DNA from 3 places in the Brachymonas moutaii (nom. illeg.) genome. Region 3 is predicted to be linked to each of the others. Evidence: riboswitches for the same ligand, from Rfam matches in the RefSeq annotation. Region 3 holds a riboswitch; each other region holds the start of a gene.

Region 1 (9,919 bases), on a different contig from region 3:
GCATCCGTGCCGCCATGGCAGCGCACGTCCATCGGCAGGGATGCCGTCATGCGCGAGCTCCCCACTGGCAGGCCAGCGCCGTCAGGAGTGCCATCACGCTGAGCACCGCAGTGCCGCCATACACCACATGCCGTGCCAGCCGCACGGCCACGGCAATGTCGCCCGGCAAAGGTGCCCTGCCCTGCGGATGCAGGATGTAGACCCCCGGCTTGCGCAGATGCACATCGAGCACCAGGGCCGCAGCCGCCATGGGCCAGCCACTGTTGGGCGAGGGCGTGCGTCCTGCCTCCCGCACCAGCGCTCCCAGCGCGCGGTGCCAGCAGGCCGGCACCGACAGCACCCAGACCAGGGCCGTCAGCCGCGCAGGCACCCAGGCCAGCACATCGTCGATGCGTGCCGCCCACTTGCCTGCCCATTCCCAGACCTGACCTCGGTGCACCCCGCGATAGCCCCACATGGAATCGGCCGTGTCCGCATAGCGCCACAGCGCCGCACCGGGCAAACCCGCCACCAGAAACCAGAACAGAGGAGCCACCACCGAGTCATTGAGATTCTCGGACAGGCTCTCGATCGCGCTTTCGCGCACCGCTGCGGCATCGAGCTCCTGCACGTCGCGGCTCACGATGCGTGCCAGCTGGGCCCGCCCCTCGGGCAGCGACCGCGCCAGCGCCGCATCGACCGCTCCGACTTCGTCCGTCAGCATGCGACAGGCCAGCAGCGGCTTGAGCAGCACACCAGCCAGCACGGCGCCCCATGCCCAGGGCAGCTGCGCCAGTCCCCACTGCAGCAGGCCGGCACAGGCCAGCACGAGCAGCGCTCCGGCCCACCAGGCCAGGCTGCCGCGCCACAGCGACGGCCCATCGCGCGGGACGGCCTCCGCTCCCCCTCCTGCGCCGAGGACAGGCCGGCGCACCTGCGCCTGCAGCCAGGCACCTGCGCGCGTGAGGTAGCGCCCCATCCACACCACCGGATGCCAGCGGGGTGGCGGCTCGCCGATCCAGGCATCGATGACCAGTGCCAGCCACACAGCCGCCACCAGGGCCACCAGTCCCTGAGCCAGGACGCCCGGAGCCGGGGCGTTCCAGAACCATCCGATCAGGCCCATCATGCCCGTCTCCGTGCAGCAAGCCGCCCGAGGCCAGCTCCGCGCCTGCAGTCACCCCATGTGGTGCGGCTGATCCTGTTCACGGCGCGCGTCCACGCCTCAGGCGTGCTCGGTCTGTCGACGGGGCTGCATGCCCAGCCGCTCGATGAGCTGCAGGTCGGCCTCGACGTCGGGGTTGCCGGTGGTGAGCAGCTTGTCGCCATAGAAAATCGAATTGGCCCCGGCCATGAAGCACAGTGCCTGCGTGGTGTCATGCATCTGGCGGCGACCGGCCGACAGGCGCACCCGTGCCTCGGGCATGGTGATGCGCGCCACGGCGATCATGCGCACGAATTCGAGCGGGTCGATGTCCTCGGCATCGGCCAGCGGCGTGCCCTCGACCTTGACCAGATTGTTGATCGGCACGCTCTCGGGATAGCGCGGATGCAGGTTGGCCAGCTGACCGATCAGCTCGGCCCGCTGGCGACGGTTCTCGCCCATGCCGATGATGCCGCCGCTGCACACGCTCACGCCCACGTTGCGCACGTTCTCCAGCGTGTCGAGCCGGTCCTGGTAGTCGCGCGTGCTGATGATGTTGCCGTAGTTCTCGGGGGCGGTGTCGAGGTTGTGGTTGTAGTAGTCCAGACCTGCCTCACGCAGGCGCTCGGCGTGATCCTGCGTCAGCATGCCCAGAGTGCAGCAGGCTTCCAGCCCCACATCCTTGACGGTCCTGATGAGCGTGACCACCTGCTCGATGTCGCGATCCTTGGGCGAGCGCCAGGCCGCTCCCATGCAGAAGCGGGTGGCCCCTGCGGCCTTGGCCGCCTCGGCCGCCTCGCGCACCACATCCGCGCCCATGAGCTTGCTGGCATCCACGCCGGTGTCATAGTGCGACGACTGGGGGCAGTAGCCACAGTCCTCGGGGCAGCCGCCGGTCTTGATCGACAGCAGCGTGGCCAGCTCCACCTCGGTGGGATCGAAATGTTCGCGGTGCACCTGCTGGGCACGGAACATCAGCTCGGGGAAAGGCAGCTCGAACAGCTCCTCGATGTCCTCCACGCGCCAGCGCCGCGTGCTCTGGGGCTGGGCCGCGCCCTTCTTGGGAACGCAGAAATGGATGGACTGCTCTGCGTCGCCATGGCATGCAGAGGGGTTGAAGGTCGTGGATTCGGACATGGATCACTCTCTCTCAATGCGGCTCCCTCCGGGGAGCCCGTAAACAAATCAAATCATCGCAGCGGCTGCAAAGGGACGCCGCACCACGGCGGCGCCCATTCTCTGCGGCTCCGGCTGCAGCAGGTGGCGCGCCGGGCAAGGGCCGGATTGTGCCCCAGTTGGCCGGGCCAGACCTGACATCTGGCTTGCGGCGCATCCCTGATGCGAACTGCTGCCGGCTCAGTCTGCCTCTGGTCCTCCGCGGGTATCGTGCCCTTCCAGGAAGGGCGCAGACTCGCCCCAGCGATTCTCGTACACCACGTCGGACAGCGGCATGCGCCGCGCCCAGCGCTCACGCTGCAGCATGGGCTCCTCGTAGAACGCGGGCACCGGGCCGATGCACAGCAGCGCCAGGGGCGTGGCGCCTTCGGGCAAGCCCAGGAGCTCCGACATGTCGACCGGATCGAAGATCGACACCCAGCCCACGCCCAGCCCCTCGGCCCGCGCGGCCAGCCACAGATTCTCCAGCGCACAGCCCACCGAGGCAATGTCCATGTAGGGCATGGTCCGGCGTCCAAACACGTGCCGCTCGCGCCCGTCCATGAGACACACCGCCAGCAGCTCGGCTGCCTCCCGCAGCCCCTCGACCTTCAGCCGCATGAAATCCGCCTGCCGTTCACCGAGCGCTGCCGCCGTGGCCAGCCGCTCGCGCTCCACACAGGCATGGAGCCGCTCGCGCAGGGCCGCATCGGTGATGCGCATGAAGCGCCACGGCTGCATGAACCCCACGCTCGGCCCCCAGTGCGCCGCCTTGAGCAGACGCTCCAGCACCTCGGGCTCCACCTGGGCGCCTGAGACAAAGTGCCGCATGTCGCGCCGCTCGACGATCGCCCGGTACAGCCCCGCCCGCTCGGCCCGGCTGTAGCGCACCTCGTCGCCAGACTGGTCTGGCGCTTCCCCTTGCCGGAATTGGCTCTGTTCCACGACTCAGTCCTCGATGCCGCGCTGAGCGGGAATGCCTGCCTCGAAGGCATGCTTGATCTGGCGCATTTCCGTGACCGTGTCGGCCAGCGCCACGATCTCGTCCGGGCAGCGACGCCCGGTCAGGCACACATGCACATGGCGCGGACGGGTCCGCAGCGTCTCCAGCACATCCTGCAGATCGAGCCAGCCGTACACCAGCGGATAGGTGATCTCGTCGCATACCACCAGGAAATGCTCCCCTCCCAGAATCGCCGCCTTGGCCCGCTGCCAGCCGTCGCGCGCGAGCTGTGCCGACTTCTCCAGATCCTGGCTCTTCCAGCTGAAGCCATCCCCCAGCCCCTCGACCGGCACGCCGAGCTGCTCGAACATGCGGTGCTCCCCGAAGCGGGCACTCGGCACCTTCATGAACTGGTAGATGATGACTTTCTTGCCGCGTCCCGTGGCCCGCAGCGCCAGCCCGAAGGCGGCCGTGCTCTTGCCCTTGCCGTCGCCGGTATGGACGATCACGATGCCGCGCCGTTCACCCTCGGGCTTGTCATAGGGCTTCTCGGTGGGGGGTTGCTCGATCTGCATGTGCTGCACTCCTCAAAAAACATCCAAAAAATGTCGCGGGCTCTGTCTGCCTGTGCCGACACGCGCCCGCAGTCTCTGCATGGGTCCCGTGGCGCTCAGGGCCCTGTGGGCGCCTTGAGCACCAGCGGCAATCCTGCCGCCATCAGGGTCACATGGCTGCACGCAACGGCCATGCGCTGGTTGAGCCGCCCCAGTGCGTCCACGAAGGCACGCACCTCCGCGCCCAGCGGAATCACTCCGAGACCGATCTCGTTGCTCACCACATAGACCGGCCCCGGGCAGGCGGCCACCGCACGCACCAGATCGTCTTCTGCCGCGCGCATGTCCTGCGCTGTCTCCTCACCCCCTTCGCCGCCACGCAGGCGTGCGGCATCCGGCGCCTCGCTGAGCTGCTGGGTGAGCCACAGGGTCAGGCAATCCAGCACGATCGCCGTATCGGCCGCACCATGCGCCCGCAGCAGGGCCGGGACATCCAGCGGCCGCCCGTCCTCGCCTGCCTGCAGCGTCGCCATGCCCGGCACCCGCCGGGCCCGATCCTGCTGATGCCGCGCAATGCGCCGGCGCATTTCCTCGTCCCAGGGCATCGCGGTGGCCAGATACAGAGCGCGATGGCCCGGACCACGCGCCAGCCAGGCAGCCGCAAGGGTTTCTGCCCGGGCCGTCTTGCCGGACTTCTGCCCTCCCAGAATCAGCTCGTGGTGCACCGGATTCATGCCCCAGTCTCCACATGGTCAGGCAAAAACAGCGCTGCTGCCGCCTGCGGACTGCTGGCAAACCAGGGGTGGAAATAACTCGCCCGCACATTGCCCTGCGGCCCTGTCCGGTAGAACGCCTCGCCAGCCTTGCTGCGACTCGTCACGCGCGGACTGACCGTGCGGGCCGCTTCGGCCTCCGGCGTGTCCAGGGTCGAATAGTGAAAGGTATGCCCCCGCAGCGGCGGCGCATCGCATCCGGGCACCGCCAGCGCCTGCGGCCCCAGCCCCTGAAGCCGTCCATGCATGCGCACCGTCCCGGGCAGCACACCCCACAGTGGCACGGCAGCTTCCGGTTCCGCGCCCGCTGGAACCAGACCCTCGGCAAGCGCCATCATGCCGCCGCATTCGGCCCACACCGGCCGCCCCGACTGCACATGGCGTCGAATGCTCTCGCGCATGCCGGTCTGGGCCTGCAGCGCCTCCAGATGCAGCTCCGGATAACCGCCCGGCAGCCACAGCGCATCGCACGCCGGCAGCGCCGCATCCTCCAGGGGAGAAAAAAACACCAGCTCGGCACCCAGCGCCTGCAGGGTACGCACATTGGCCTCGTACAGAAAGCAGAACGCCGCATCCCGGGCCACTGCGATGCGCACGCCCTCCAGGCTGCGCGGCTCCGCGTGCAGCCAGGCGTCCAGAGGCGATGCGCCCTCCTCTGTGCAGCGCAAGCCCACGGGGCTCTCCAAGGCCTCTGGCTCCGAAGGCTCCAGCGCCGACGGGAACTCCGTCATCCAGCGACTCGGCACAGACTGCCCCTCATCGGCCACCAGCGGCATGTCCGCGAGTGCATCGGCGGCCAGATCGAGCCGTGCCAGGGCATCGGCCATCTCGGGAGCCAGCATCAGCCCCAGATGCCGCTCGGGCAGAGAAAAATCGGCGTTGCGCATGATCGCGCCCATCCAGTCGTGTGGCTCCCGGAGCCCTCGGCGCAGCATGTCGGCATGGCCACTGCTTGCCACCCGGTTCGCCACCACGCCCGCCCAGCGCACCCCTTCGCGGTAATGCGCCAGTCCATGTGCCAGGGCCCCGAACGTGCCCGCCATGGCATGGGCATCGATCACCGCCAGCACCGGCAGGCCCAGCCGCACCGCCAGATCCGCACTGCTCGGCTCGCCATCGTAGAGACCCATGACGCCCTCGATGAGAATCAGGTCATTGCAGGCAGCCGCCTCGCGGAGCATGCTTCGGCACGCCGCCTCGCCCACCATCCACAGATCGAGCTGATACACCGGCTGGCCGCTTGCGAGCGCATGCCAGCCCGGATCAATGAAATCAGGTCCACACTTGAACACCTGTACCCGCAGGCCACGCCGCGTCCACCAGCGTGCCAGCGCCGCGACGAGCGTGGTCTTGCCCTGCCCCGAGGCCGCAGCACCTACCAGCAGGGCCGGACACGCCACCGTGCCCGCCTGCGCAGAGGATTTCGCCATGATTCGCACATATCCATCCTGCAGCCACACCCATCGCACATGGGCATGCCGCCTCCCACGCCACCAGCCACCCCGCCGGCGCGTGCGCACGAACACCCTCCCTGCCGGGGCTTGGGTGTCCTCCCATGCTGGCCGGTCTCCGGGCTGACGGCGAACCGACGGCACCTTCCCGGGCGAGTGGGCGCTCTCCCAGTGGCATGTGGCCGTGGCTGCAGATCGCGCTCCCCAAGGCATGCGATCCGCACCGTTTTACCGTTGCGGGGGCAGCGCAGGCCGGGACAACGCGCACACCCGCTCTTCGGTGGCGTTCTCCTCCTGCTTCCCGTTTCACCCACGAACCCGTCTGCATGACCGATTCTCGGAATGCCTGCCGACATCGTCTGCTGCGACAGACACCACGCGCGCGATGCGCATGCTTCTACAGGCAGAGCGCCGGCCCGGGGAGATGCATTTCTCTCCAGATTCCTGTGGGCACCAGCAAATCGGCATTCTAGCCTGCCCATCACGGCCCCTGCTCCCTCCCCTGCGGATCAGGGCGCATGGACTACAATGACAGGCATTCAGAGGCCCTCTCCTTCAGCCTGCGGCGGCATGCGCAGGCTGCCTCTTCGCCGCCATGACATCTCCGCACACATCCCCTCTTCTCGATCAGGTTGCCGACCGTGTCGAGCAGCTGCTCACGCGCCATCATGCGCTGCAGCAGGCGCACGACCTCCTGCAGCAACAGGTCATCGAACTTGGACAGGAACGCGATTCGCTCAAGTCCCGGCTGGCAGCTGCACGCGCGCGCATCGACTCCCTCCTCGACCGCATCCCGGTGGATGCCTCCCCCATGCATGCGCCCGTCCTCCCGCCGACGGCCTGGGGAACCCCCGACTCGGTGGATGCGCCGCTCCCCTCCCCCACCGACTCGGCAGCCCCATCCGAGTCCGCCAAGGAACGCCCCGATGAAACAGCTTGAAGTGCACATCATGGGACTGGCCTACATGCTGGGCTGCCCCGATGGCTCCGAGAGCCTGATGCTCGAAGCCGTCCAGAAGGTCGATACCGCCATGTGCCGCATCCGCGATGCCGGCAAGATTCGGGCCCGTGACCGCATTGCCGTGCTGGCCGCGCTCAACGTCGCCTATGACCTCCTCGAACGCGAACAGCTCGCCGCCCGGGAAGCCGCACAGGCCGCAGCAGCCAGTGCCGAAGAAACAGAGTCCACACTCTCTGATGACGCCCCCACCAGCGAGGCCCCAGCCACGCATCCACGCCTGCAGCACCTGCTCGGCGAAATGGAGACCGTGCTCGGCGCCCCTCCCACAGAGCCCGCCGCCGAGGCACTGCCTTCTTCCTCCGGCACCGACTGACCCCTGCATGCCCCCAGCGATGGCTGGCACACAAATTACATGTTCCGCCTGTCTCCAAGGCCGCAACCTTGCCCTACAATGGGGGCGTCTGCACCGGTTCCGGCTTTATAGTTCCTTGAACCAATGCTCTTTGAGCTCGGGCTTGGTATATTGCCCGGCCAGCGTGACCATCTCGCGTAGATGGACCCACGGCCAGTGCTGCCCTCGCCCCCCTGAACCCTCGGTTCAGGATGCGGTCGGTTCCCGTGCAGACACCTCATTCCTCACACCGCTCGCGGTGTTTTTTTACGCCCATCGTTCTGCGGCGCCATGGCGGTGTGCCGCCTCTTGCCATGATTCTCGAACCCCTCACCATCGTTGAACTGGCCGGTCTCGGCCTCATGGGAGGCTTCATGGCAGGGCTCCTGGGCATCGGCGGCGGCATGGTGCTCGTGCCCTTCATCAGCTGGATCATCGTCGCCCACGGTGTGGAGCAGGGTCTGGCCGTCAAGATGGCCATCGCCACGTCCATGGCCACCATCTTCTTCACCTCGATGTCGAGCGTGCGCGCCCATCACCGCCGCGGCATGGTGCGCTGGGATCTGGTCAAGGGCATCGCGCCCGGCATCATGATCGGCGCACTCATCGTCAGCATCGGCATCTTCTCGCTGCTCAAGGGCGCCTGGCTCTCCCTCATGTTCGGCGTGCTGGTCACCGTCGCTGCCCTGCAGATGCTGCTCGACCGCAAGCCCAAGCCCACCCGCCAGATGCCTGGCCCCGGAGGCCAGGCTGCTGCGGGCGGCATGATCGGTTTTCTCTCCGGCCTGCTCGGGGCTGGTGGCGGCTTCATCAGCGTGCCCTTCATGACCTGGTGCAACGTGCCCATCCACAACGCAGTAGCCACCAGCGCTGCACTCGGCTTTCCCATTGCAGTCTTCAACGTGGTGGGATACATCGTCAGTGGCTGGCAGGTGGCCGGGCGCCCCCCCTACTCGCTGGGCTATGTCTGGATTCCGGCCGTGCTGGCCGTCGCCAGCTGCAGCGTGCTCATGGCTCCGGTGGGGGCACGCACGGCCCATGCGCTGCCCGTCAAGGCCCTCAAGCGCATCTTTGCCTGCCTGCTCATCGTGCTCGCGGCCAGCATGACCCGCGAAGGGCTGCGCACGCTCGGGATACAGATCTGACGTCCGAACCGCACGTGGCGCTCTACACCGAGAGCGCTCCATGCCATCGCGCCCGCAGCCTCGGACTGGCGCGATGCAGAAGATCCGGTTTGCGCCACTAGAGTGCCGGAGTGGCACACCACGGGGCCTGCTGATGCATGAGCCCCATCCACAGCGCCACCCCCGCAGTGACAGCCAGCGCCAGACCCGCCAGCCGGATGCCCCACTGACCCTGCGTGCCACCAAGGTGAGGCACCCGCAGCAGCAGCCAGGGCCCTGCCATCAGCGACACGCTGGTTCCCAGCACAAACAGCACCATCACGGCAGCCCCCTGCCAGACCTCGCCGGTCAGGGCTGCCACCATGAGCGCCGAATACAGCAGGCCACAGGGCAGCAGGGCCCACATCATGCCGATCAGCACGGGCCCTGCCAGTCCACGACGCTGCTGAAGCCGCTTGAGACGCTCCCACACCCTGCGTGCGGAGCGATCCAGCCACAGCGGTTGCCTCCCCTGCACCAGCAGCACCAGCCCCAGCAGCAGGGCTGCCACGTGCAGCATGCTCCAGAACGGACGCAGGGCTGCACTGTGCACGGTCATCCATCCCAGCCCCTGCATCGAGGCGGCCGCGACTGCGCCCAGCGCGCCGTAGCCGATCACCCTTCCTACCTGGAACAGGCCCATGGCCAGCGTCTGGCGTCCGCGAACCGGCCCAGCCGCATGACCGATCCCGGCGCAGGCCGCACCGCACATGGCAATGCAGTGTGGCCCTCCGGCCAGCCCCATCAGAAATGCCGTGGCGGCAAGCGAGAGCTGCATCGACACGCCGTCAGATGATCTTGGAAAACCGCGTGCGCGACAGATTGGCCTGCAGGTACTTGTCGAACACCATGGCCACGCCGCGAACGAAATACCAGCCCTGATCCGTCACCTGCAGACGCTGTGCATCCACCTCGACCATCCCTTCTCCCTGCAGCCGTTTCAGATCTTCCAGCTCGCGGGCGAAATACTGACGGAAATCGATCATGTATGCGAGATTGATGGTTTCGTACTCCACCTCTCCCTGACACATGATGGCCATGATCACCGTGCGGCGGATCAGGTCGTCGCGCGTCAGCGCCAGCCCGCGCACCACGGGGAAATGCCCACGATCCAGACAGTCGTAGTACTCCTCTAGTGTCTTGGCATTCTGGCTGTAGGTCGAACCGATGCGCCCGATGGCCGACACCCCCAGCCCGATGAGGTCGCAGTCAGGCTGCGTGCTGTAGCCCTGGAAATTGCGATGCAGGCTGCCCTGACGCTTGGACACTGCAAGCGCGTCATCCGGCAGGGCAAAGTGATCCATGCCCACATACACATAGCCCGCCTGGCTGAAGGCCTGCAGCGACTGCGACAGCATCTGGATCTTCTCGCCGCCACTGGGCAGCGTATAGGCGTCGATGCGCC
Region 2 (9,919 bases), on a different contig from region 3:
CCACCAGCATGGGGCTGTCATCTGCCCATCCGGCCGCGCGCAGGCCGGCTTCGACCTTGTGCAGCAGCGTGATCGACAGGAACAGGCACAGCGTGGTGTGGTGTGCGGCCAGCGCGGCCAGGTCCTCGCCCTCGGGCATGGGCGTGCGCCCCTCCACGCGGGTGAGAATCACGGTCTGCGTCACCTCCGGCAGGGTCATGGACTCGCCCGCCGCCGCCATCGAGGCCATGGCCGAGGACACTCCCGGCACCACGGCCCAGGCCACCCCCGCCGCATCGAGCGGGCGCGTCATCTCGATGAGCGCGCCGTACAGTCCCGGATCGCCGGTCTGCAGCCGCACCACCGTGTCGTGCTGGCGGGCGCGGGTGATGAGCCATTCGGTCATCTCCTCCAGCGTCATGTCCTTGGAATCGCGAATCTCGCAGCCCGGGGGGGTATAGCGGGTGGCCGCCTGGTCCACCAGCGACCCGGCGTAGAGCACGGCACCGGCCCGCTCCAGCAGACCGCGTCCCTTGACGGTGAGCAGTTCGGGGTCTCCGGGACCGGCTCCCACGAACCAGACTTGCGCTTGCGCGGCATCCATCATGCCGGGCCTCCTTGTGGTTGAGAATGAAGAAAGAATGCATCGGGCAGTGCCTGCACCGCCCCGAGCAGGGCCGCCATGCTGCGCACCGACGGTGCCGCCGGCAGCAGCCCCCGCCTCACCAGCGCCGCCTGCCACTGCGCTGCCTGGGGCAGCGGCTGGCCTGCGGCCTGCAGTGCCTCGGCATGGTGCGGCAGCTCCGCCGCCGGCACCGAGGCCACGCAGCGCCCTGCCCGCAGCAGGTGAATCGCGTCGGCCCAGCCATAGGCAAAATCCACGTCGTGGGTCGAGAGCAGCACCGTCATGCCGTCCGCCACCAGCCCGTCGAGCAGCGCCGCGAGCTCCTGCTGCATGCCGGCATCGAGCCCAGCCATGGGCTCATCGAGCAGCAGCAGCCGGGGCCGCATGGCCAGCACGCCGGCAATGCACACCCGCTTCTTCTGCCCGAAGCTGAGCTGGTGCACCGGCTTGCGCGCCAGCGCCGTCATGCCCACGGCCTCCAGCGCCTCGGCCACCCGGGCGCGCACGGTGGCTTCGTCGAGCCCCAGATTGAGCGGCCCGAACGACACATCCTCGATGACCGAGGCCGAGAACAGCTGGCGATCCGGATTCTGGAACACCATGCCCACCTCCCGCCGCAGCGCATGCAGCCCCCGGCGGCCATAGTCGAGCGGCGTGCCATGCACGCGCACCGCTCCCGACGCCGGCCGCAGCAGGCCGTTGCAGTGCTGCAGCAGCGTGGTCTTGCCCGCGCCGTTGGCGCCCAGCAACGCATTGCGCGTGCCGGAGGCAATGGCCAGGGTGCAGACATCGAGCCCGGCGCTCCCGTCGGGATAGCGGTAGGACACCTCCTGCGCCTCCAGCAGCAGATTTCCCTCCGCCGCCGTCATGCGAGACCTCCGCGCAGGGCCACCATGCCCGCCAGCAGCACCGCTCCGGCACAGCCCGCCACGCGCAGATCGCGTCGGGCATGGGCATAGTCGGGTGCCAGAAAATTCAGCGGGCCGTCGCCATTGCGCGCGCTCGCCGCTGCCTGCAGCGCCAGGGCGCGGCTCCAGATCTGCGCGGCCAGATTGGCCGCCAGCAGCGCCAGCGACCGCACCGAGCGCCGGAAAGGCCCATAGCCCAGCCGCGCCGCCTGCGCCGTGACGCCGTCGTCCCACGCCTCCATGAACACGAACACCATGCGGTAGCACAGCACCATCACATCGACCAGCACCTCGGGCACCCGCAGCCGGCGCGCCAGTCCGATCAGGTCACTCAGCGGCGTGGTCAGCACCAGCCCCACCATGGCCGCCAGCGCCGCCATGGCCCGCGTGCCCGTCAGGGCGGCCTCGGGCCAGCCGGCCGCATGCCAGTGCACCTCCGGCCATCCGCCTGCCGAAGGCGCCACCGCCACCAGCAGCGTCGCGCACGACAGCACCACAAAGCTGCCCGCAGGGGCCACCACCCGCGCATACAGCCGCGCCGGCACCCGCGCGCCACCCAGCGTCACCGCCGCCAGCAGCGCCGCCAGCAGCAGCTCGGCCTTCCAGTCCGGCGCGACAAAGGCCGCCGCCAGGCCACAGCCCGCAAACAGAGCCTTGGCCACCGGTGTCACATCGCGCCAGCGATTGGCATAGGCAGCCTGCTCAATCCACACGGGCCACTCCGGCGGGGCCCGCAGCAGCAGAGGTACGCTCCTGATGGGGGGACTGCTCCGGCGCATGGCCGGCTGCCTCCCGCTCGCGGCGCTGGCGTTCGCGTTCGCGATGGCGCGTCACCGACGCCCCGAGCCAGTAGCCGATCACCCCCGCCCCAATGGCCGCCTGCAGCGCAAACAGCATCGAGGCGATTTCGGGCCCGGGCTCCATCAGGGGCGCAAACCACGGGCGGTAGTGCGGTGCAATCACCGTGATGGCGTCGCGCGCTGCATCGTCCGACCCGCCAAAAAGCGCCTGCGCCTTGCCGTCCGGCCCCAGCGCCGGCGTGCGCACGAACAGGAGCGGCGCCACGGTCAGCACCACAACGCATGCCGCAATGATCCAGAATTGCCGCTTCATGCCCGCACCTCCTGCCCTGCATACAGCGGCAGACCGCGCAGATCCTCGCCCTGCAGGCGCGTCATGGCCTGCACCACCAGCACCGTCAGCAGCCCCTCGCTGATCGCCAGCGGAATCTGCGTCACGGCAAAGATGCCGCCGAACTTGAGCATCGAGCCCGCCACCCCGCTGACCGCATCGGGAAACGCCAGCGCCAGCTGCAGCGAGGTCACCACATACGTCACCAGATCAGCGAGCGTCGCCGCCAGAAACACATTCACGCTCAGCGGCAGGCGCAGCACGCGCCCGACGCGGAACACCGCCGCCGCCATGAGCGGCCCGGCAATGCCCATCGAGAACAGATTGGCCCCCAGCGTCGTCAGCCCCCCATGCGCCAGCAGAAGCGCCTGGAACAGCAGCACCACAAAGCTCACCGGCACCATCGCCAGCGGCCCGAACAGCAGAGCACCCAGCCCCACTCCCGTGGGATGCGAACAGCTGCCCGTGACCGAGGGCAGCTTCATGGCCGAGAGCAGAAAGGAAAACGCCGCCGACACCCCCAGCAGCATGCGCCGCTCCGGGTGATCGCGCAGACTGCGGCGCGCCGACCAGATGCCCGCTGCCAGAAACGGCGCCGAAGCCGCCGTCCATGCCACCGCGTGCTTGAGTGGCAGAAAACCTTCCATGATGTGCATTCGAAACCTCCCGTCGAACCGTGTGATGTGAAAGACACGAGCGCACCACGGCAACAGGAAGATGGGAAGGGAAAGTCTGGGCAGGCCGGCACGGCAGCCGCGCCCCGCCGTTTCCGCAGGGAGGAAACACAGAGGCGCACGCCAACGCGCGGCAGCAGACTCCCAGATCCCCCGGGGAATGGTGCTGGCTCGTCGCGGGCCGGTATTCTGGCTTGCCCTCTTCCTAGTCCGCGCCTTCCCGCGTCGGAGGACGCAGTGGCGTGAGGCGGAGTCGTCAGGCTTACAGCAGCGGGGGCTGCGCCGGAATGGCCACTAGCTGCATGGCGTCACCGGCTTCCCGTTTAACGCAGGCGCCAGACCCGAAGCCCGGCAACCCACGCACCCGTGCCGCCATTATAGGAAGGGAGGTGCGTGCTGGGGAGGGTGCTTGGCTGCGAAGCGGGCTGCCTCGAGCAGCCACTCCCCTGCGTCACCCTGCAGCCCCTTTCGCCCGGAGGTTGCCAGCAGCTCAGGCTCCAGGCACCATGCCATCCCAGACGCAAACAAAAAACATTGACACATGAGCGCAAATAATGCACACTCATCACAAAGGAGATAACCTCATCTGTCTCATCAAAATGGAGAAAGTGATGGCAACACTGTTTCTGAACGTGGACGACTCCCTTCTGTCTCGCGCACTGCTGAACAGCCAGGAACAAGGCATCAGCCTTGAGGCCTGGGTACATGAGGCGCTCAAGGCAGCCTCCCTTAGCCAGGCTCCCGATGCCCCGCACAAGACCGTGAATGTGGACAGCCTCATCTCTAGGCTCTTGGAGAAGGCACGCGCCGTAAACATCAAGGGCGAATTCACTCTGAACGAATTATGCGACGACAGTGACTGGAATGCACTCACGAGCGGAGAGCGCAAAAGCTTGGGCAAGGCCTTTCGCAAAGCCCTTGAAGACACCCATTCTCATCCACCCATTGCCAGGTTCGTGAGGCGCAACAGCGCCAACAAAGCCATTTATCAACGTATCTGACATCCACACCACAAAGCCCCAAGGAGTATTTGCATGTTGAAAGCTGCCTACCTGAGCGCACCCCACGTCCAGGATTTCATCGCATGGGTAAGCAATAACCTGTGCAACAGCACTTTCGCTCACAGCTACATCAACCGCAAGAGCAAAAAGGCCTGGAGCTGCAGCAGCCTTTGCGATGCGTACCACAAGTACCACTGGCCGGCCACTCCTACGCCCTTGGTGCGCGCGCATTCTTCGGTCACTGCCGGCACAACCTTTGCCACCAATGCAGCCATTCTGAGCGTGCTGCAAGCTGAACTGAATACCGGGCTGAGCGCGAACAACCTCAAGCAGGTCACTGACGCCGCAGTGGATGTCATGACCTGGGGCGGTGTACGCCTTGGCAATGTGAGCTGGCTGCTGCGCCCCTCTACTCAAAAGGAATTGCTGGATATTCTGCAAACGACCCGCACGGCACTCAACTCGGGGGATACAGGTCACCCTCCACTCACTGCATCTTCCCTGCGCTTCAACGCAGGCATGTCGAAAATCTACTCACTGATCTGCGATGACTTCATCATCTATGACAGCCGCGTGGGTGCAGCTTTGGGATGGATGGTGGTCAAATTCTGCACCAGCCACCACCTTCACGCAGTACCTGCCGAACTGAATTTCCCCTGGTCTCCCGCCAAGGAATCTGCCCATGCCCTGAACCCCAAACAGCGCAATCCAAGCACGACGCTGTTGCAGTTTCAACGTCTGAAGTCTGGCCCGCACCATGCAGAATGGAACTTGAAAGCCAGCTGGATTCTGGACGCAATTTTGAAGCATCCCACAACTGCTGCATGCACAACTGCCTGTTTTCATGCTCTTGCACCCAACCAGCACCTCCGCGCTCTGGAAGCCGCCCTGTTCATGATTGGCTACGATCTGGGTGGCACTGCATCGCACGGCACTGTTCCCGTCACGTCCACTGCCAGCAGCACCACCAAGGCCCACTCGATGGGAGCTGCATCTTTCTTTAACTGGATTGATGCCTCCACCATTTCCAACAACGTCGCCTTTCGCTATCGGGTGACGCCTGCCGCCATCGAAACACAAGAACAAGACGCTGCCGGCAATTGGGTGACTGGCCCCATCTTTACGGCAGCAATCATCGATGCCACCCTGGCCAATCTCCGGAAACAGTTCCCCTCTGGGGCCAGTTTCCCTCTGTCCAACAGCGCGACTGCGGTGCGCGCAGGAACGGCCACTCCAGGTATCGGCACCGCCTATTTCGCTGCAACAGGAAAATCCGGCAATCCGCCCGATACCAGCAAGCTGGCCGTCATTCTGGAAGACCTGGGTGCCATCATCCCCGTGGATCCCAGCAAGTTCCGTGGGCGTCGCTGGACGATCCCCGCCACATACATCACCAGCATTGTCCCGATGCTTTCGACGTATCTGGCCTACGAGGACGAGTTGTAACCTGCACTTGATGCGGAGGCGGCCGCAAGGCACGGCGCCGCGCCGCGCCGCGCCCACCGGCATAGAATGCCCCCATTCCGCCCTGTTCCGTGGGCTGATGGCGGGCCGGGGGTCTGCGGGGCACACGGGAGGGGGTGCTTTTGTGTTCTGTCTTTGTTGCTGGGATCATGACTACTCCTTACGCTGCTTTTCCTGCTGGTCGTCCGCGCCGTTTGCGTGTGGATGACGCTACCCGCCGCATGGTGCGCGAGCACCATGTGAGTGCCGATGACTTCATCCTGCCGGTGTTCGTGCACGAGGGCACGCAGCGGCGCGAGGCGGTGGGGTCGATGCCGGGGGTGGAGCGGCTGTCGATCGACCTGCTGCTGCGGGTGGCCGAGCAGTGCGTGGAGCTGGGCATTCCGTGCATCGACCTGTTCCCTGCCATCGATCCGTCGCTCAAGGACCCGGAGGGGCGAGAGGCGCTCAATCCCGAGGGGCTGATTCCGCGCACGATCGCGGCGATCAAGCAGGAGTTTCCGGAGCTGGCCGTGATGACGGATGTGGCGCTCGACCCCTACACCAGCCACGGGCAGGACGGGGTGCTCGACGACAGCGGCTACATCCTCAACGACATCACGGTGGAGCTGCTCACGCGCATGTCGGTGCTGCACGCACAGGCGGGGGCCGACATCATTTCGCCGAGCGACATGATGGACGGGCGCATCGGGTCGATCCGTGCCGCGTTCGAGCGCGAGGAGCTGGTGAATGCGCGCCTGATGGCCTACAGCGCCAAGTATGCGAGCGCGTTCTACGGCCCGTTCCGCGACGCGGTGGGCAGTGCCTCCAATCTGGGCAAGAGCAACAAGAAGGTCTACCAGATGGACCCGGCCAACAGCGACGAGGCGCTGCGCGAGGTGGCGCTCGACATTGCCGAGGGGGCCGACATGGTGATGGTCAAGCCGGGGCTGCCGTATCTGGACATCGTGCGGCGGGTGAAGGAGACTTTCCACGTCCCCACCTTCGTCTACCAGGTGAGCGGCGAATACGCGATGCTCAAGGCGGCGGCGCAGAACGGCTGGATCGACCACGACGCGGTGATGATGGAGAGCCTGTTGGCGTTCAAGCGGGCGGGGGCCGATGGCATTCTGACCTACAGCGCGCTGGAAGCGGCGCAGTGGCTGCGCACGCACGGCCGCTGAGGCCGGGCGGTTTTCGTTTTCGCACCGTTCGCCGGTACACCTGCCCCTGCTGCCTGCCATGCAGATCGTCGAATTCACGGCCGATACCTTGCGCTTTGCCGACGCGGTGCCTGCGGCGCTGCCGGCAGAGGGCTTTGTGTGGCTGATTCTGGACCGCGAGGAGCTGCCTGCCCTGCTGCCGACGGTGCAGCAGGCGGCACAGCACCTGGGCGGGTCGCAGCTGTTCGATCTGCACTGCCGCGATCTGGCGTATGCGGCCCATCCGTCGAACTACGATTACACCTCGGTGTATGACCTGATCATCTTCCGCCGTCTGGCCACCAAGGGCGAGATGCGCGGCAGCGCCGAGGACCGGGAGCTGCAGGACCTGACGGCAGTCCCCTCCTCCGCGAGCGCGGCCCGAGGCGGACGCCCCAAAGGCGAGGAGGCCCGCGAAGGGGGCCGCGCCTCGCTGGCGACGTTCCGCCGCATCCGGTCGATGGCCGTGGGGTTTGCGGTGTTCGACCGGCTGCTCATCAGCGTGCACCCGCTGCACTGCCACTCGGCGCACGAGTACATCGACCGCTACCTGGCCGATGCGCAGCTGAGTGTGGACAGCGGCGGCGCGTCTGCGGCTGCATCTGCATCCACCCCCACGGGGGTGCGCAGCCGCCTGCCGTTCAGCCCGGCCGATCTGGTGCTGCGCATGATCAACACCATGGTGGACAGCTACCTCGACGTGCGGCGCGAGCTGACGCAGCAGCTCGACCACTGGCAGGAGGCGCTGCTCAAGACGACGAGCCAGTTCACCGACTGGAGCACCCTGCTGATGGCGCGCAACCAGCTGCACATGCTCGAAGACCTGTGCGACGAGCAGCACGATGCCATGCAGGAGTGGCTCGACAGCCTGCGCGAGCAGCCGCTGGCGGCCGGGGCGACCAAGGAGGCGCGGCGCCTGGCGCAGCTGCAGCACGACCAGCTCATTGCCCGCGCGCGCGACATCATCGAGCACATCCAGCGCGTGGTGCACCACGTGCAGCGGCTGGAGCAGTCGGCCGAGACGGCGGTGCAGATTCACTTCAGCGTACAGAGCAACCGCACCAACGACATCATGAAGGTGCTCACGACGCTCACGGCCATCTTTCTGCCACTGAACCTGATTGCCGGGGTGTTCGGCATGAACTTCAAGAACATGCCGGCGCTCGACTGGCAGGACGGCTTCTGGATCACCCTGGGGGCGATGGCGCTCATCACGGTGGCGCTGAGCCTGTGGTTCTGACGCAAGCGCTTTCTGGACCGGGTGTAGGGCAGGCCCTGCCACGGATCACTGCAGGTTCACCGCCGCCGCATCACCACAGGGGCGCGGTGATGCGGAGGGTGCAGGCCCGTGCACGGCACTGCTTTCGGCACTGTGCCCGGGTTGTGCTGCGGCTCCACGGCTGCAGCAGTGCGGTGCGGCATGGCTGCGGTATGGCTAGCGCATGCAGGGAGGCTGCTGGATGTCGTCGGAGGTGGCGGGATCGGTGGTGAGGGGCGGCACGGCGGCCGGCGGTCTGGCGGAGGTGCTGGTAGCCACGAACTGCCCGAACGCGTCATGGTGGGCCATGACCACGCGCTCGGCCTGCCAGCGTTCCAGCTCGTCGGTCGAAATGCCCGCGTAGTGGGAGACTTCTTCGAGCGTGCTCGGCCCGCGGGGAGCCCCGAGGCGGTCGTCCTCGTTGCGCCTTTCCAGCCATTTCCACGCCACCGAGAGCATCAGCATGAGCGCGACGGTGAGCATCACCAGCAGGTAGAGGTCAAACAGGCCCAGCCCCGTGCCGCCGAGGGGTGCGCCAGATACCTGCGCCCACACATACCACACCACCAGCGCCCAGCACACCACCAGCACCACGGGTCGCAGGTAGTGGAACCAGACGAAGTAGCGCTCGGCACGACGGGGCCAGCGCCGGCGGTAGCGGTTCATGGATTCCTGGGAGATGTCGATGATGGGCATGTCGGCCTTGCGCGCGGCCAGGATGGCCTGCTCGTATTCGGGCGAAAGCACTTCCTCCTGGGGTGCCTGGTTGGGGCGGGGGGCGTGCAGCAGGGGGTCGGATTGTGTGCTCATGTCGTTTCTCCTGTTCCGATGCCCCGGTCGGGGCTGCGCCAGATGGCGCGTTGTGCACCGCTGCGCAGCAGGGCCTGCGGCACTGCGGTGATGATGCTCACCGTGTTGATGAGCCAATAGGCAATCGGATACCAGATGGTCCAGACCGCGTAGCGCAGCAGGTCGCGGTCGTAGTAGCGGTCGATCCACAGGCTCACGAGCATCTGCAGCACGCAGGTGGTGCCCAGCAGCGCGCCGTGCCAGTGCGGCAGCAGGGCCGTGCTCCAGCCGGGCAGCACGTCGGTGCCCACCACCCGGGCCACGACGGCCATGCACGTCAGGCACAGGAAGCAGTAGGACCAGAACACGCTCAGGAGGTATTCCATGCACAGCGGCCACATGCGCCACTGGCGCCAGTGCAGCAGCGCCGGGATGTGGCGCAGCACGGTCTGGATGCCCCCGAGCGCCCAGCGCAGCCGCTGCTTCCACAGCCCGTGCAGGGTTTCGGGCATGAGAATCCAGGCCAGTGCCCGGGGCTGGAAGCACACCCGCCAGCCGGCGAGCTGCAGGCGCCAGCTCACGTCGATGTCCTCGGTCATCATGCCGGGGTGCCACAGGCCGACTTCGAGCAGGGCCTTGCGCCGGAACATGGCAATGACGCCCGAGACGGTGAACAGCCGCCCCCAGAGCTGCTGGCAGCGCTTGATGAGGCCGATGGTGGCCGAGAACTCGCCCACCTGCATGCGGCCGAGCAGCGTGGTGCGGTTGCGGATGCGGGGGTTGCCGGTGACGGCGCCCACCCGGTGGTCCTCCAGCATGGTGTCCATGAGCCAGCCGATGGCGTCCGTGTCGAGCAGGGCGTCTCCGTCGATGCCCAGGATGTATTCGCCCCGGGCGAGCAGCGCGGCG
Region 3 (9,919 bases):
ACCGGGAGCCAGCAGCATGTCGATGTTGAGGGCGACGCCCACATGGCCGGCAAAGGCCATTTCGGCCACGGCAGCCAGCAGGCCCCCGTCGCTGCGGTCGTGATAGGCCAGGATGTGGCCCTGGGCCCGCAGCAGGTTGATGGCCTGCACGAGGTGGACGAGATCCTGTGCATCGTCGAGATCGGGTACGGTGTCTCCGCCCTGCCCCAGTACCTGCGCCAGGATGCTGCCGGCCATGCGGTTGCGGCCATGCCCCAGATCGACCAGCAGAAGATGGGTTTCTGCCTCGTCGCGATGCAGCTGCGGGGTGAGCGTGCCGCGCACGTCATCGATGCTGGCGAAGGCGGTGATGATGAGACTGACGGGGGAGACTACCTTGCGCTTCTGCGCCGCGCCTTCGGCGGTGGCGTCTTCCCACTGCGTGCGCATGGACAGCGAGTCCTTGCCGACCGGGATCGAGATGCCCAGCTGCGGGCACAGCTCCATGCCCACGGCCTGCACGGTGCGGTACAGCGCGGCGTCCTCGCCGGGTTCGCCGCAGGCGGCCATCCAGTTGGCGCTGAGCTTGACGCGGGAGAGCTCGACGGGAGCGGCCAGCAGGTTGGTGATGGCTTCTGCCACGGCCATGCGGCCCGAGGCCGGGGCATCGAGCACGGCGAGCGGGGTGCGCTCGCCCATGGCCATGGCTTCACCTGCAGTGCCGGTGTAGTCGGCCAGGGTCACGGCCACATCGGCCACGGGCAGCTGCCAGGGGCCCACCATCTGGTCGCGGTGGGTCAGCCCGCCGACGGCACGATCCCCGATGGTGACCAGAAAGCGCTTGCTGGCCACGGTCGGGTGGCTCAGGACACCGATGACAGCATCCTGCAGGGACATGTCACTCACATCGAGCGGCATGCCCTGATGGGTGATCGTGTGCACATCGCGCTGCATGCGGGGCGGCTTGCCGAGCAGCACGTCCATGGGCATGTCCACGGCAATGCCGTCTGTCGGAGCGGCTCCTGCGGCGGCGAGGTCGACATCGCCCACGACCAGGTCGCGCGTCTCGGTGGTCACACCGACCACCGCAAAGGGGCAGCGCTCGCGCTCGCACAGCGCACGGAAGGCGTCGAGCGTCTCGGGCGAAATGGCCAGCACGTAGCGTTCCTGGCTCTCATTGCACCAGATTTCCTTGGGTGCAAGGCCCGATTCCTCCAGAGGCACCTGCCGCAGGTCGAAGCGTGCGCCGCGTCCGGCATCGTTGACCAACTCGGGGAAGGCATTGGAGAGTCCGCCGGCGCCCACGTCGTGGATGGCCAGAATCGGGTTGTGCTCACCCATGGCCCAGCAGTGGTTGATGACTTCCTGGGCTCGCCGCTCGATCTCGGGGTTGCCGCGCTGCACGGAGTCGAAGTCGAGGTGGGCTGCATTGGCCCCGCTGCTCATGGAGCTGGCTGCGCCGCCGCCCATGCCGATGCGCATGCCCGGACCGCCGAGCTGCACGAGCAGCGTGCCGGGCGGAAACGGAATCTTGTGCGTGAGCGTGGCATCGATGCTGCCCAGCCCGCCCGCGATCATGATGGGCTTGTGGTAGCCCATCTGGCGCACCTGCACGCCCTCCCCTGTGGTGGTGACGATGGTCTGTTCGTACTCGCGGAAGTATCCGGCCAGATTGGGACGGCCGAACTCGTTGTTGAAGGCGGCCCCGCCGAGGGGGCCTTCGGTCATGATCTGCAGCGGGCTGGCGATATGGGCCGGCTTGCCGCCGGGCTGGTCGCTCATGCCGTCCCAGAGCCGCGATACGGTAAAGCCCGTGAGGCCTGCCTTGGGGCGGCTGCCTCGTCCGGTGGCGCCCTCGTCGCGGATTTCACCGCCTGCTCCGGTGGAGGCTCCGGGGAAGGGAGAGATGGCGGTGGGGTGGTTGTGGGTTTCCACCTTCATGAGCACGTGCTGGAGCTTTTCCCGAGCCTGATAGACCATGCCATGCGAGGTGGCCGTGTCGGCCATGAAGCGCTGGCTGACGTGTCCGTCCATGACGGCCGCATTGTCGGAGTAGGCCACCACCGTGTGCTGGTGAGCCACCTGCTCGGTGTTGCGGATCATGCCGAACAGGGTCTTGTCCTGTGCCTGCCCGTCGATGGTGAATTCGGCGTTGAAGATCTTGTGGCGGCAGTGTTCGCTGTTGGCCTGGGCGAACATCATGAGCTCGACATCGGTGGGGTTCCGGCCGAGGCCACGGAAGGCTTCCACCAGATAGTCGATTTCGTCCTCGGCCAGTGCCAGCCCCCAGTCGGCATTGGCCTGCACCAGGGCAGCACGCCCTCCTGCAAGCACATCGACCTGTTCGAGCGGTGCGGGAGCAAGATGGGTAAAGAGGCGCTCGGCTGCGTCGGCCGAGGGCAGCACGCTTTCCGTCATGCGGTCGTGCAGCAGGGCTGCCACGGCTTCGAGCTGTTCGGCCGTCGGCGTAGCCCCCAGCAGGAAGTATTGCGTGCCACGTTCGATGCGGCGCACGCCGCAGGCCTCGGTCAGGCCGCAGTTGCGGGCAATATCGGTTGCCTTGGATGCCCAGGGAGAAACGGTGCCGATGCGCGGCACCACGATCAGGCTCACGGCTGCCGGAGCCTGTTCGACATACGGCTCCCCGTAGGTCAGCAGCTGCTGCAGTGCCTTGCGGCTGCCGGCATCCAGAGCCGTGCTGCTGTCGATCCAGTGCAGGAAGCGGGCGGCAATGCCGTGCACGCCGGGAGCAACGGCCTGAATGCGGGGCAGGAGCTGCTGGGCCCGGAAGGCAGTCAGGGCGTTGCCGCCCTCGAAGGAAGTGATGAAGGTTTGCATAGGGGAGGACGCAGGAGGCATCGAGGCCGCTGGAAAACGGGGAGAGAAGCACCGGTCTGCCCCAATGCAGCCGGCAGGTCATGCCGACGGCAGATCGGGCAGAGGCGTCCGTTGCAGGGGCGATGAGGAATCTTTCTATTGTAATCGGGGTCCCTGGGGCTGGGTTCCATGAGCATGCATGCCCTCCCCCTTTGTGCGGGCGCCCCAAAAAGCGGCGGTGCGCAGAGTTCTCTGGGTACGACAGACGGGAATGCTCCAGTCGCCGGCAGCTGTGATTCCGCCCCCTCCTACCGGGAATGGTCATGCGCAGCAGCCACCGCCCATGGCACCAGACAGGCCGCCTCCCCCTGCCCCCAGCGCCGCACCTCCAGGCCAAAGACGGCTTCAAGCAGGGCATCGTCCAATACGGTGTCGGGCGCCCCATCGGCCACCAGATGCCCGCGGTCGAGCACGCAGACACGCTGGCAGAACCGGGCCGCCAGGGTCAGATCGTGCAGCACCACGGCCACGGCCTGTCCCTGCCGTGCCATGTGCAGCAGCAGCTCCATGATCTGGATCTGGTGTGCTGGGTCGAGTGCGGCCAGGGGTTCATCGGCCAGCAGCACCCGGCTGTGCGTGGCCAGCGCCCGCGCCAGCAGCACCCGTGCCCGCTCGCCACCGGAGAGGGTCTGCACATTGCGCTCTGCCAGCGTCTGACAATGGGTCTGGACCATGGCTTGCTCGACCCGAACCTTGCCGCCTGTGGTGGCGGCATCTCCATGAGGGAGTCGCCCCAGCGCCACGACCTGGCGCACCGGCAAGGGCCAGTGCACCTGCTGCCCCTGGGCCAGGTAGGCCAGCCGCACGGCCCGTTCCCGGGCACTCCAGTCCTGCCATGCACGCTGCTCCAGGTGCACAGTGCCTGTCTGCAGAGTGGCATATCCCATGATGGCACGCAGCAGCGTGGTCTTGCCAGCGCCGTTGGGCCCGACAATGCCCACCAGCTCGCCCGGGCGCAGGGTCAGGCTCACTCCGTCGACGAGCGTGGTCGTTCCGGCCCGCACCACCAGGTTGTGTGCCTCCAGCACGGCTGCCGTGAACGCACTGGCATTCATGCTGCACTCCTGTCGCGACGCAGGATGAGCCGCAGGAAGAAAGGCGCCCCGATCAGCGCCGTGAGCACCCCCAGCTTGAGCTCCTGGCCCTGGGTGTACATCAGGCGCACGCCCATGTCGGCCACCAGGAGCAGCACCGCTCCCGACCAGGCCGAGACTCCCAGCAGCCGCCCCGGATCTGCCTTGACCCACGGGCGCATCAGATGGGGCGCCACCAGTCCCACAAAGCCGATGCTGCCAGCCACGGATACGGCCGCCCCGACGCTGAGAGCCGTACCCAGAAGCACACGCAGCCGCAGCCGGCGCAGGTCGATGCCGAGCGAATGCGCCGTTTCCTCGCCCAGGCTCAGTGCCTGCAGTCCCTGTCGTGTACCGGCCAGCACCAGCAGGCCGACAACGATCGCCGGCACTGCCAGCCAGACCTCCCGCATGCTCCGATCAGCGAGCGACCCCATCATCCAGAACACGATTTCCTGCAGCGCAAAGGCATTGCGCGACCAGTTCATGACCAGGGCGATCAGCGCTCCTGCCAGAGAGGAGATGGCCACGCCGGCGAGGAGCAGCGTGGTCGTGTCTTCGCCCCGCCGCGCCAGGGCCAGTACCAGCAGCACCGCCAGCAGGGTGCCTGCCATGCCGGCAAGCGGCAGGGCCAGAATGGCGAGCTGGGCGAGGCCGGTATACAGGGCCACCACAGCTCCCAGCGCAGCCCCGCTCGTGATGCCGAGCAGGCCCGGCTCGGCCAGCGGATTGCGCAACAGCCCCTGCAGCGCCGCGCCCGACATGCCGAGTGCCGCCCCCACGGCCACACATAACACGGTGCGCGGCAAACGCAGATCAATCAGAATGCGCGTGGGCACCCACTCCCCCGCCCAGACTCCACTCAGCAGCCGCCAGGGCGAGAGATTGACATACCCGATCGCGAGCGACAGCAAAATGAGCCCCCCCAGCATTGCTCCCGCGCCCGCCAGCTTCATCCGGCTGGCTGCTGCGGTGCCACCGAAGCAGGTTTTTCCGGCAGATACATCACGCTCCATCATGCCGACTTCTCCTTGCGCACCAGATGTCTGCGGGCCTCCAGCATGCGCACCACATCCAGACTCCAGGGGCCTCCGCAAATGGTCATGCGCGTGGGAACCACCATCTCTCCCAGCCTCAGGTGGGCCAGCGCCACCGGCAGCCGGTCCCGGAACTCGATGCTGGGCTCGTCCCGACCATAGTCCGGCGTCAGCAGCAGATCCGGCTGGGTGGCCACCAGCCGTTCCATGGGCAGATACCCGTATCCGCGCAATCCGGCCATGGCTGCGGCATTCCGGTATCCAGCGAGTTGCAGCAGCTCATCGAACATGGTGCCCGTGCCACTGCCATAGCCCATCCAGCTGCGCTCTGCTGCCACAGGCTGCAGGGTGGCGGACTCTTGTGCACGTGCTGCGCGCAGAGCCTGTACCTCCTGCTGCATGCGCGCCACCAGCGCACGCCCCCGCTCGGGTCGCGCCACAGCCTCGGCCACCACCATGGTCTGGATGGCCACTTCGTGCAGCGAATTCGCCAGCGGCACTTCCACGACGCGCACACCGAGCTGGCGCAGCATCTGAGCCGTGTAGCGTGTGGTGTACCGGCCCACCAGCACCAGATCGGGCCGCAGCCGCAGGATGCTCTCCGCATCGCCTCGCACGCCGGGAATGCCGCGGGCACGCTCGGCCAGCATGGACATGCGCGGGTCATGGGCCAGCTCGCTCACCGCCACCACCTGATGGCGATCGGCAAGCTGCAGCACCAGCTGATCGGCGCACAGATTGAGCGATACGATGCGCTGCGGCCGGGCTGCAGCCGGCGCCGCAGAAGAGGAGGCAGATTTCCCTTGCGAACTGGCCTGCGGCCCGGGGACCACAGGCGCAGCCGCGTCACGGCATCCGGCCAGTGCAGCTGCCAGCATGAGCACCGCCGGCAGGCACCGCCCCCTGCGCCCCATGGAGCGCACCGCTCCTGCCGCCCTGCCGAGTCGCCCTGGCCTGCGCATCGTCCGCCCTGCCTTACAGGAAGTCCCAACGATAGGTCAGCTTGACCTCACGCCCCGGCATGGGGTAGCCCGGCACCACCTGGTAGGCGCGGTTGAACAGGTTGTCCACCGCCACCCGCACCGTCTGGTGAGCTGCCGGCTTCCAGCTCATGCTGGCATCCCACAGGGTATATCCACCCTGCTGGCCCAGCGTGCTCGTCCAGTCCGCCCAGTAGGCAGTCTTGAGCGTGCGGCCGACATACCGGGCTCCCAGATGGGCTCCCACATTGCCCCAGTGGCCATCGAGCGAGGCCCGCAGCGTCTGGCGCGGCACGTATTCCAGATCCGTCCAGCCCGAGCCGTTGTTCTGCTCCGCGCGGAAACTGTAGCTGTAGCCCACCCCCAGATCCAGCGCCGGGGTGATGCGCCAGCGGCCACTCAGCTCCATGCCCTGCATCCGGGCTCTGTCGGCATTGGTCCACGAGGACACATTGCCCGGCAGCGTCACCGCCACGATCTTGTCGTGCACGCGCGTGTCATGAAGGGTCACATCCGCGTTCCAGTTGTCCTGCTCTGCCGAGAGGCCGATGTCGGCGCTGACGCTGCTCTCCGGCTTGAGCGCCGGATTGCCCTGGTAGTCCATGCCGTAGCTCGAATACTTGCCCGCAAGTTTCCAGGCGCTCGGAGCCGCATAGCCCCGGCCGATGGTCGCATGCAGCGCCAGTGCAGGCGTGAGGGCATGGCGGATGCCGGCACTCGGGCTGAACTGGTGGAAGTTGCGGCTCTGCGGAGCGTTGTCCGGGAAGTCATCCGTGTCCAGGGTGGACAGACGAAAATGGTCGTATCGTCCCCCCACATAGGCCGACGTGCGTCCGTCGTTGAAGCGGACGTTCTGCTGGGCATAGAGCGCAGCGTTTTCCTGTCGGCTGTCTGGCTGGTAGACCGACGGGGAACCATACCAGTAGCTCACCGAGCGCGCCTTCTGTACCTGGTAGTCGAACCCGTAGACCAGCTCCGCACCGGGGTGCCACTGCCATTCGTCCTTGAGCTGCACCCCATGCCAGTCCAGTGCCGACTGGAACGAGGGAGTCCTGGAGCCATCGGTGGCCACGTCGTCCATGGACGTATGTTCCTCACCCCTGTAGCCCGTGATGCTGAGTGCATGGTTGCCCACATCCCCCCTGAGCACGGCGCTGTAGAGCCGATGGGTCATGTCCTTGACCGTCGGCGTGCCCGAATAGCCAGGCAACGCTCCAGGATTCTCCACATCGTTGCCCTTGAACAGATCCGCGCGCACGTCGAGCTGCCACTGCGGCGCCAGCCTGAATCCCAGTCGCAGGTCATGGTGGTAGGTGTCATAGCCGCTCGGATGCGCCGTTCCTCCCGGGTAGCTGTAATCGCCCTGACGGTGCCATCCGCCGAAATAGTCGAAATTGAGCCAGGGTGTCAGTGCACCGCCAATGTCTCCCTGCACCTCGCGCTGGCCCATAGTGCCGGCAGACACCTCCACACCACCCTGCAGCGCACCCGTGCGGCGCACCGGAATCAGGTTGATCACGCCTGCCATGGCCTGCGAGCCATAAAGGGACGACGCAGGCCCCTGCAGCACCTCGATGCGGGACACGCCAGCGGTGGGCATCATGCTCAGCTCGTTGACGATGGCCGGAATGCCATCCTGCAGCACCAGCGTCTGCAGCGATTCGCCCACCATCGGGCTATAGGGCGTGAATCCGCGCATGCCCACGGCCGAGGACAGCCCCGGATACTGCTTGATGTCCACGCTCGTGGTCTTGCCCAGCAGATCGGCCAGCTCCGCATGGGGCGTCGCCTCGATCTGTCTGCGCGTCACCACCTCGATGCGCTGGGGCGTGTCCTTCACGGACATTTCGGCACGCGAGCCGGTGATCACCACGTTGTACTCCGGGGCATCGCCCCCGTCGGCGGAATCGCGCGGTGCCTCCCCTGCCGATGCCTGTGCCGCCGCAGTGCCCGAAGTCTGCGCCACGGCAGCCGCCACCGGACTGAGGCAGAACAGCAGCCCTGCCAGCCGGAACATAGAAATGGAATGTGTCATTGTCGATACGGTGTATGACCGCATTGCACGCATCCGGAAAAACACGCCAGCCGGAGTGCCCCGCACTGCCTTGCCTTGCACCCCCATGCCGGCCCCCGCGCGCTTCCTGAACTGAAACGCACGGACACCCTCTGCACGGACGTGCATGGCTTCATGCCATGCCGCACCCCGAAGACGGACTCCCGGTCTGCTCCCCGCAAACGGTCAAGATACTGGCTGCCGCACCCTGAAGCGGCAGCACGCTGCATGCCAGGCCGGTATCCGGACTCGTGAGTCTTGACGTTTCGCCTTCCCATCCGATGTCGATCCAAGAGAACCGCATTGCACGGACTCCACGACCCAGACAGTGGCTGCCGCGCGGCATGGACCATGTCGCGCAGCATGAAACGCCCACACTCACCCACCGTTGCGGGGGCAGTCCGGGCATGGCGCCCTGCAGGCGCGCACCCGGTTCCCGTTCAACCCTTGCGGGGCACCTGGCATTCTCTCGTTCCTGCCCCGCCTCACAGCGGTGAGGGTTCGGTGCAGGAACTCTCCATTGTATCGGCGATGCGCTCCCATCCCTCTCCAAGTGCATGGAAACGGCAACCTTCGTCATGCAATGCACGGGCAATGCGCGGATAATCTCCTGCATGAGCATCATCATCCATACCCCTGAAGAAATCGAGGAAATGCGCAAGGCATGCCGCTTTGCGGGCGAACTGCTGGACTTTCTCGGTCCCCATGTCGTCCCCGGCATCACCACCAACGAGCTGGACCGCCTCTGCGAGGAATACACCACCAGCCACGGTGCCGTCTCCGCGCCCCTCAACTACGCGCCTCCCGGCCACCGCCCCTATCCCAAATCGATGTGCACCTCGGTCAACCACCAGGTCTGTCACGGCATTCCCAACGACAAGCCGCTCAAGAAGGGCGACATCGTGAACATCGACGTCACTCCCCGCCTCAACGGCTGGCATGGCGATTCGAGCCGCATGTACATCGTGGGCGGTGAGGATGCCGCGCCCCCCTACGTCAGCCGGCTGTGCCGCGTCACCTACGAATCCATGTGGAAGGGTATTCTCGAAGTCAGGCCCGGAGCCCATCTGGGAGACGTGGGCCACGCCATCCAGAAATACGTCGAGAGCCACGGCTACAGCGTGGTACGCGAATTCTGTGGACACGGAGTGGGCCGCGACTTCCACACCGATCCGCAGGTGCTGCACTACGGCCGGCCAGGCACCATGGAGGAACTGGTTCCAGGCATGATCTTCACCATCGAGCCCATGGTCAATGCAGGCCGCCGCGAGATCAAGGAAGGTCCCGATGGCTGGGCCATCGTCACCAAGGACCGATCCCTCTCGGCCCAATGGGAACATGCCGTGGTCGTCACGCCCACGGGCTATGAGGTGCTCACCCTGTCGCCCGGCATGCCCGCGCTGCCCGACTTTGTGCACGCCACTGCGACCTGATGCCCATTCCCGGTGCTCGGCCGGCAGACGCTGTGGCCTTGTCCGGGGAGGCAGTGCCCTGGTGCGCTTCTTGCTTGCCACGGAGTTGCACCTCTCCGGAGTGCCTGGTCAACCTGCCGGTGCCACTCCTTTCCGGTCCTCCGAGAAATCTGCCTTTTCCCCTTTCCCATGAGCACTCCGTCTCCCTTCTCCGCCCCTGCCCCGCTCACGCGCCAGGACTACCAGGCCGCCAAGCAGGCCCTGCTCGCGCCGCTGGCCGATGAATCCGGCAGCGTGCGCGCCATGCGCAGCATCATGGGCATCCTGCACCGGCTGGCGCAACTCACCGATCACTCGCTCACGGCCCTGTGGCAGCAGCACGGGCTCGACCGCGAACGGGTTGCGCTGGCGGCAGTGGGGGGCTTCGGCAGAGGCGAGCTGTACCCCTACTCGGACGTCGATGTGCTCATCCTCCTGCCCATGCCCATGCAGGAAGCGGGGGCCGACC

The links. Region 3 has a riboswitch for cobalamin ahead of ACP2WS_RS01575 (TonB-dependent receptor plug domain-containing protein). Riboswitches for the same ligand answer to the same signal wherever they lie in the genome.
Region 1: another riboswitch for cobalamin. It lies ahead of ACP2WS_RS07620 (cobyrinate a,c-diamide synthase); the one in region 3 lies ahead of ACP2WS_RS01575 (TonB-dependent receptor plug domain-containing protein).
Region 2: another riboswitch for cobalamin. It lies ahead of ACP2WS_RS05315 (energy-coupling factor ABC transporter permease); the one in region 3 lies ahead of ACP2WS_RS01575 (TonB-dependent receptor plug domain-containing protein).

What each region holds. Positions count from the first base shown of each region.
Region 1 covers NZ_JBNGEN010000005.1:134,095-144,013, reverse strand. Annotated here, with positions in the region: gene ACP2WS_RS07650 (aminotransferase class I/II-fold pyridoxal phosphate-dependent enzyme) at 1-50, opposite strand, end outside; gene cbiB (adenosylcobinamide-phosphate synthase CbiB) at 47-1,105, opposite strand; gene bioB (biotin synthase BioB) at 1,205-2,260, opposite strand; gene bluB (5,6-dimethylbenzimidazole synthase) at 2,480-3,223, opposite strand; gene cobO (cob(I)yrinic acid a,c-diamide adenosyltransferase) at 3,227-3,796, opposite strand; gene ACP2WS_RS07625 (bifunctional adenosylcobinamide kinase/adenosylcobinamide-phosphate guanylyltransferase) at 3,892-4,509, opposite strand; gene ACP2WS_RS07620 (cobyrinate a,c-diamide synthase) at 4,506-5,978, opposite strand; cobalamin riboswitch at 6,092-6,336, opposite strand; gene ACP2WS_RS07615 (cell division protein ZapB) at 6,595-6,939, shown strand; gene ACP2WS_RS07610 (cell division protein ZapA) at 6,926-7,333, shown strand; gene ACP2WS_RS07605 (sulfite exporter TauE/SafE family protein) at 7,666-8,496, shown strand; gene ACP2WS_RS07600 (sulfite exporter TauE/SafE family protein) at 8,594-9,292, opposite strand; gene hemN (oxygen-independent coproporphyrinogen III oxidase) at 9,303-9,919, opposite strand, start outside.
Region 2 covers NZ_JBNGEN010000003.1:63,862-73,780, reverse strand. Annotated here, with positions in the region: gene cobM (precorrin-4 C(11)-methyltransferase) at 1-586, opposite strand, end outside; gene ACP2WS_RS05330 (energy-coupling factor ABC transporter ATP-binding protein) at 583-1,473, opposite strand; gene ACP2WS_RS05325 (energy-coupling factor transporter transmembrane component T family protein) at 1,470-2,225, opposite strand; gene ACP2WS_RS05320 (energy-coupling factor ABC transporter substrate-binding protein) at 2,215-2,625, opposite strand; gene ACP2WS_RS05315 (energy-coupling factor ABC transporter permease) at 2,622-3,290, opposite strand; cobalamin riboswitch at 3,480-3,700, opposite strand; gene ACP2WS_RS05310 (DUF1413 domain-containing protein) at 3,917-4,318, shown strand; gene ACP2WS_RS05305 (hypothetical protein) at 4,352-5,764, shown strand; gene hemB (porphobilinogen synthase) at 5,932-6,945, shown strand; gene ACP2WS_RS05295 (magnesium transporter CorA family protein) at 7,004-8,203, shown strand; gene ACP2WS_RS05290 (PgaD family protein) at 8,399-9,031, opposite strand; gene pgaC (poly-beta-1,6-N-acetyl-D-glucosamine synthase) at 9,028-9,919, opposite strand, start outside.
Region 3 covers NZ_JBNGEN010000001.1:340,897-350,815, forward strand. Annotated here, with positions in the region: gene purL (phosphoribosylformylglycinamidine synthase) at 1-2,817, opposite strand, end outside; gene ACP2WS_RS01560 (ABC transporter ATP-binding protein) at 3,105-3,911, opposite strand; gene ACP2WS_RS01565 (FecCD family ABC transporter permease) at 3,908-4,948, opposite strand; gene ACP2WS_RS01570 (ABC transporter substrate-binding protein) at 4,945-5,844, opposite strand; gene ACP2WS_RS01575 (TonB-dependent receptor plug domain-containing protein) at 5,942-7,981, opposite strand; cobalamin riboswitch at 8,217-8,476, opposite strand; gene map (type I methionyl aminopeptidase) at 8,614-9,432, shown strand; gene glnD ([protein-PII] uridylyltransferase) at 9,601-9,919, shown strand, end outside.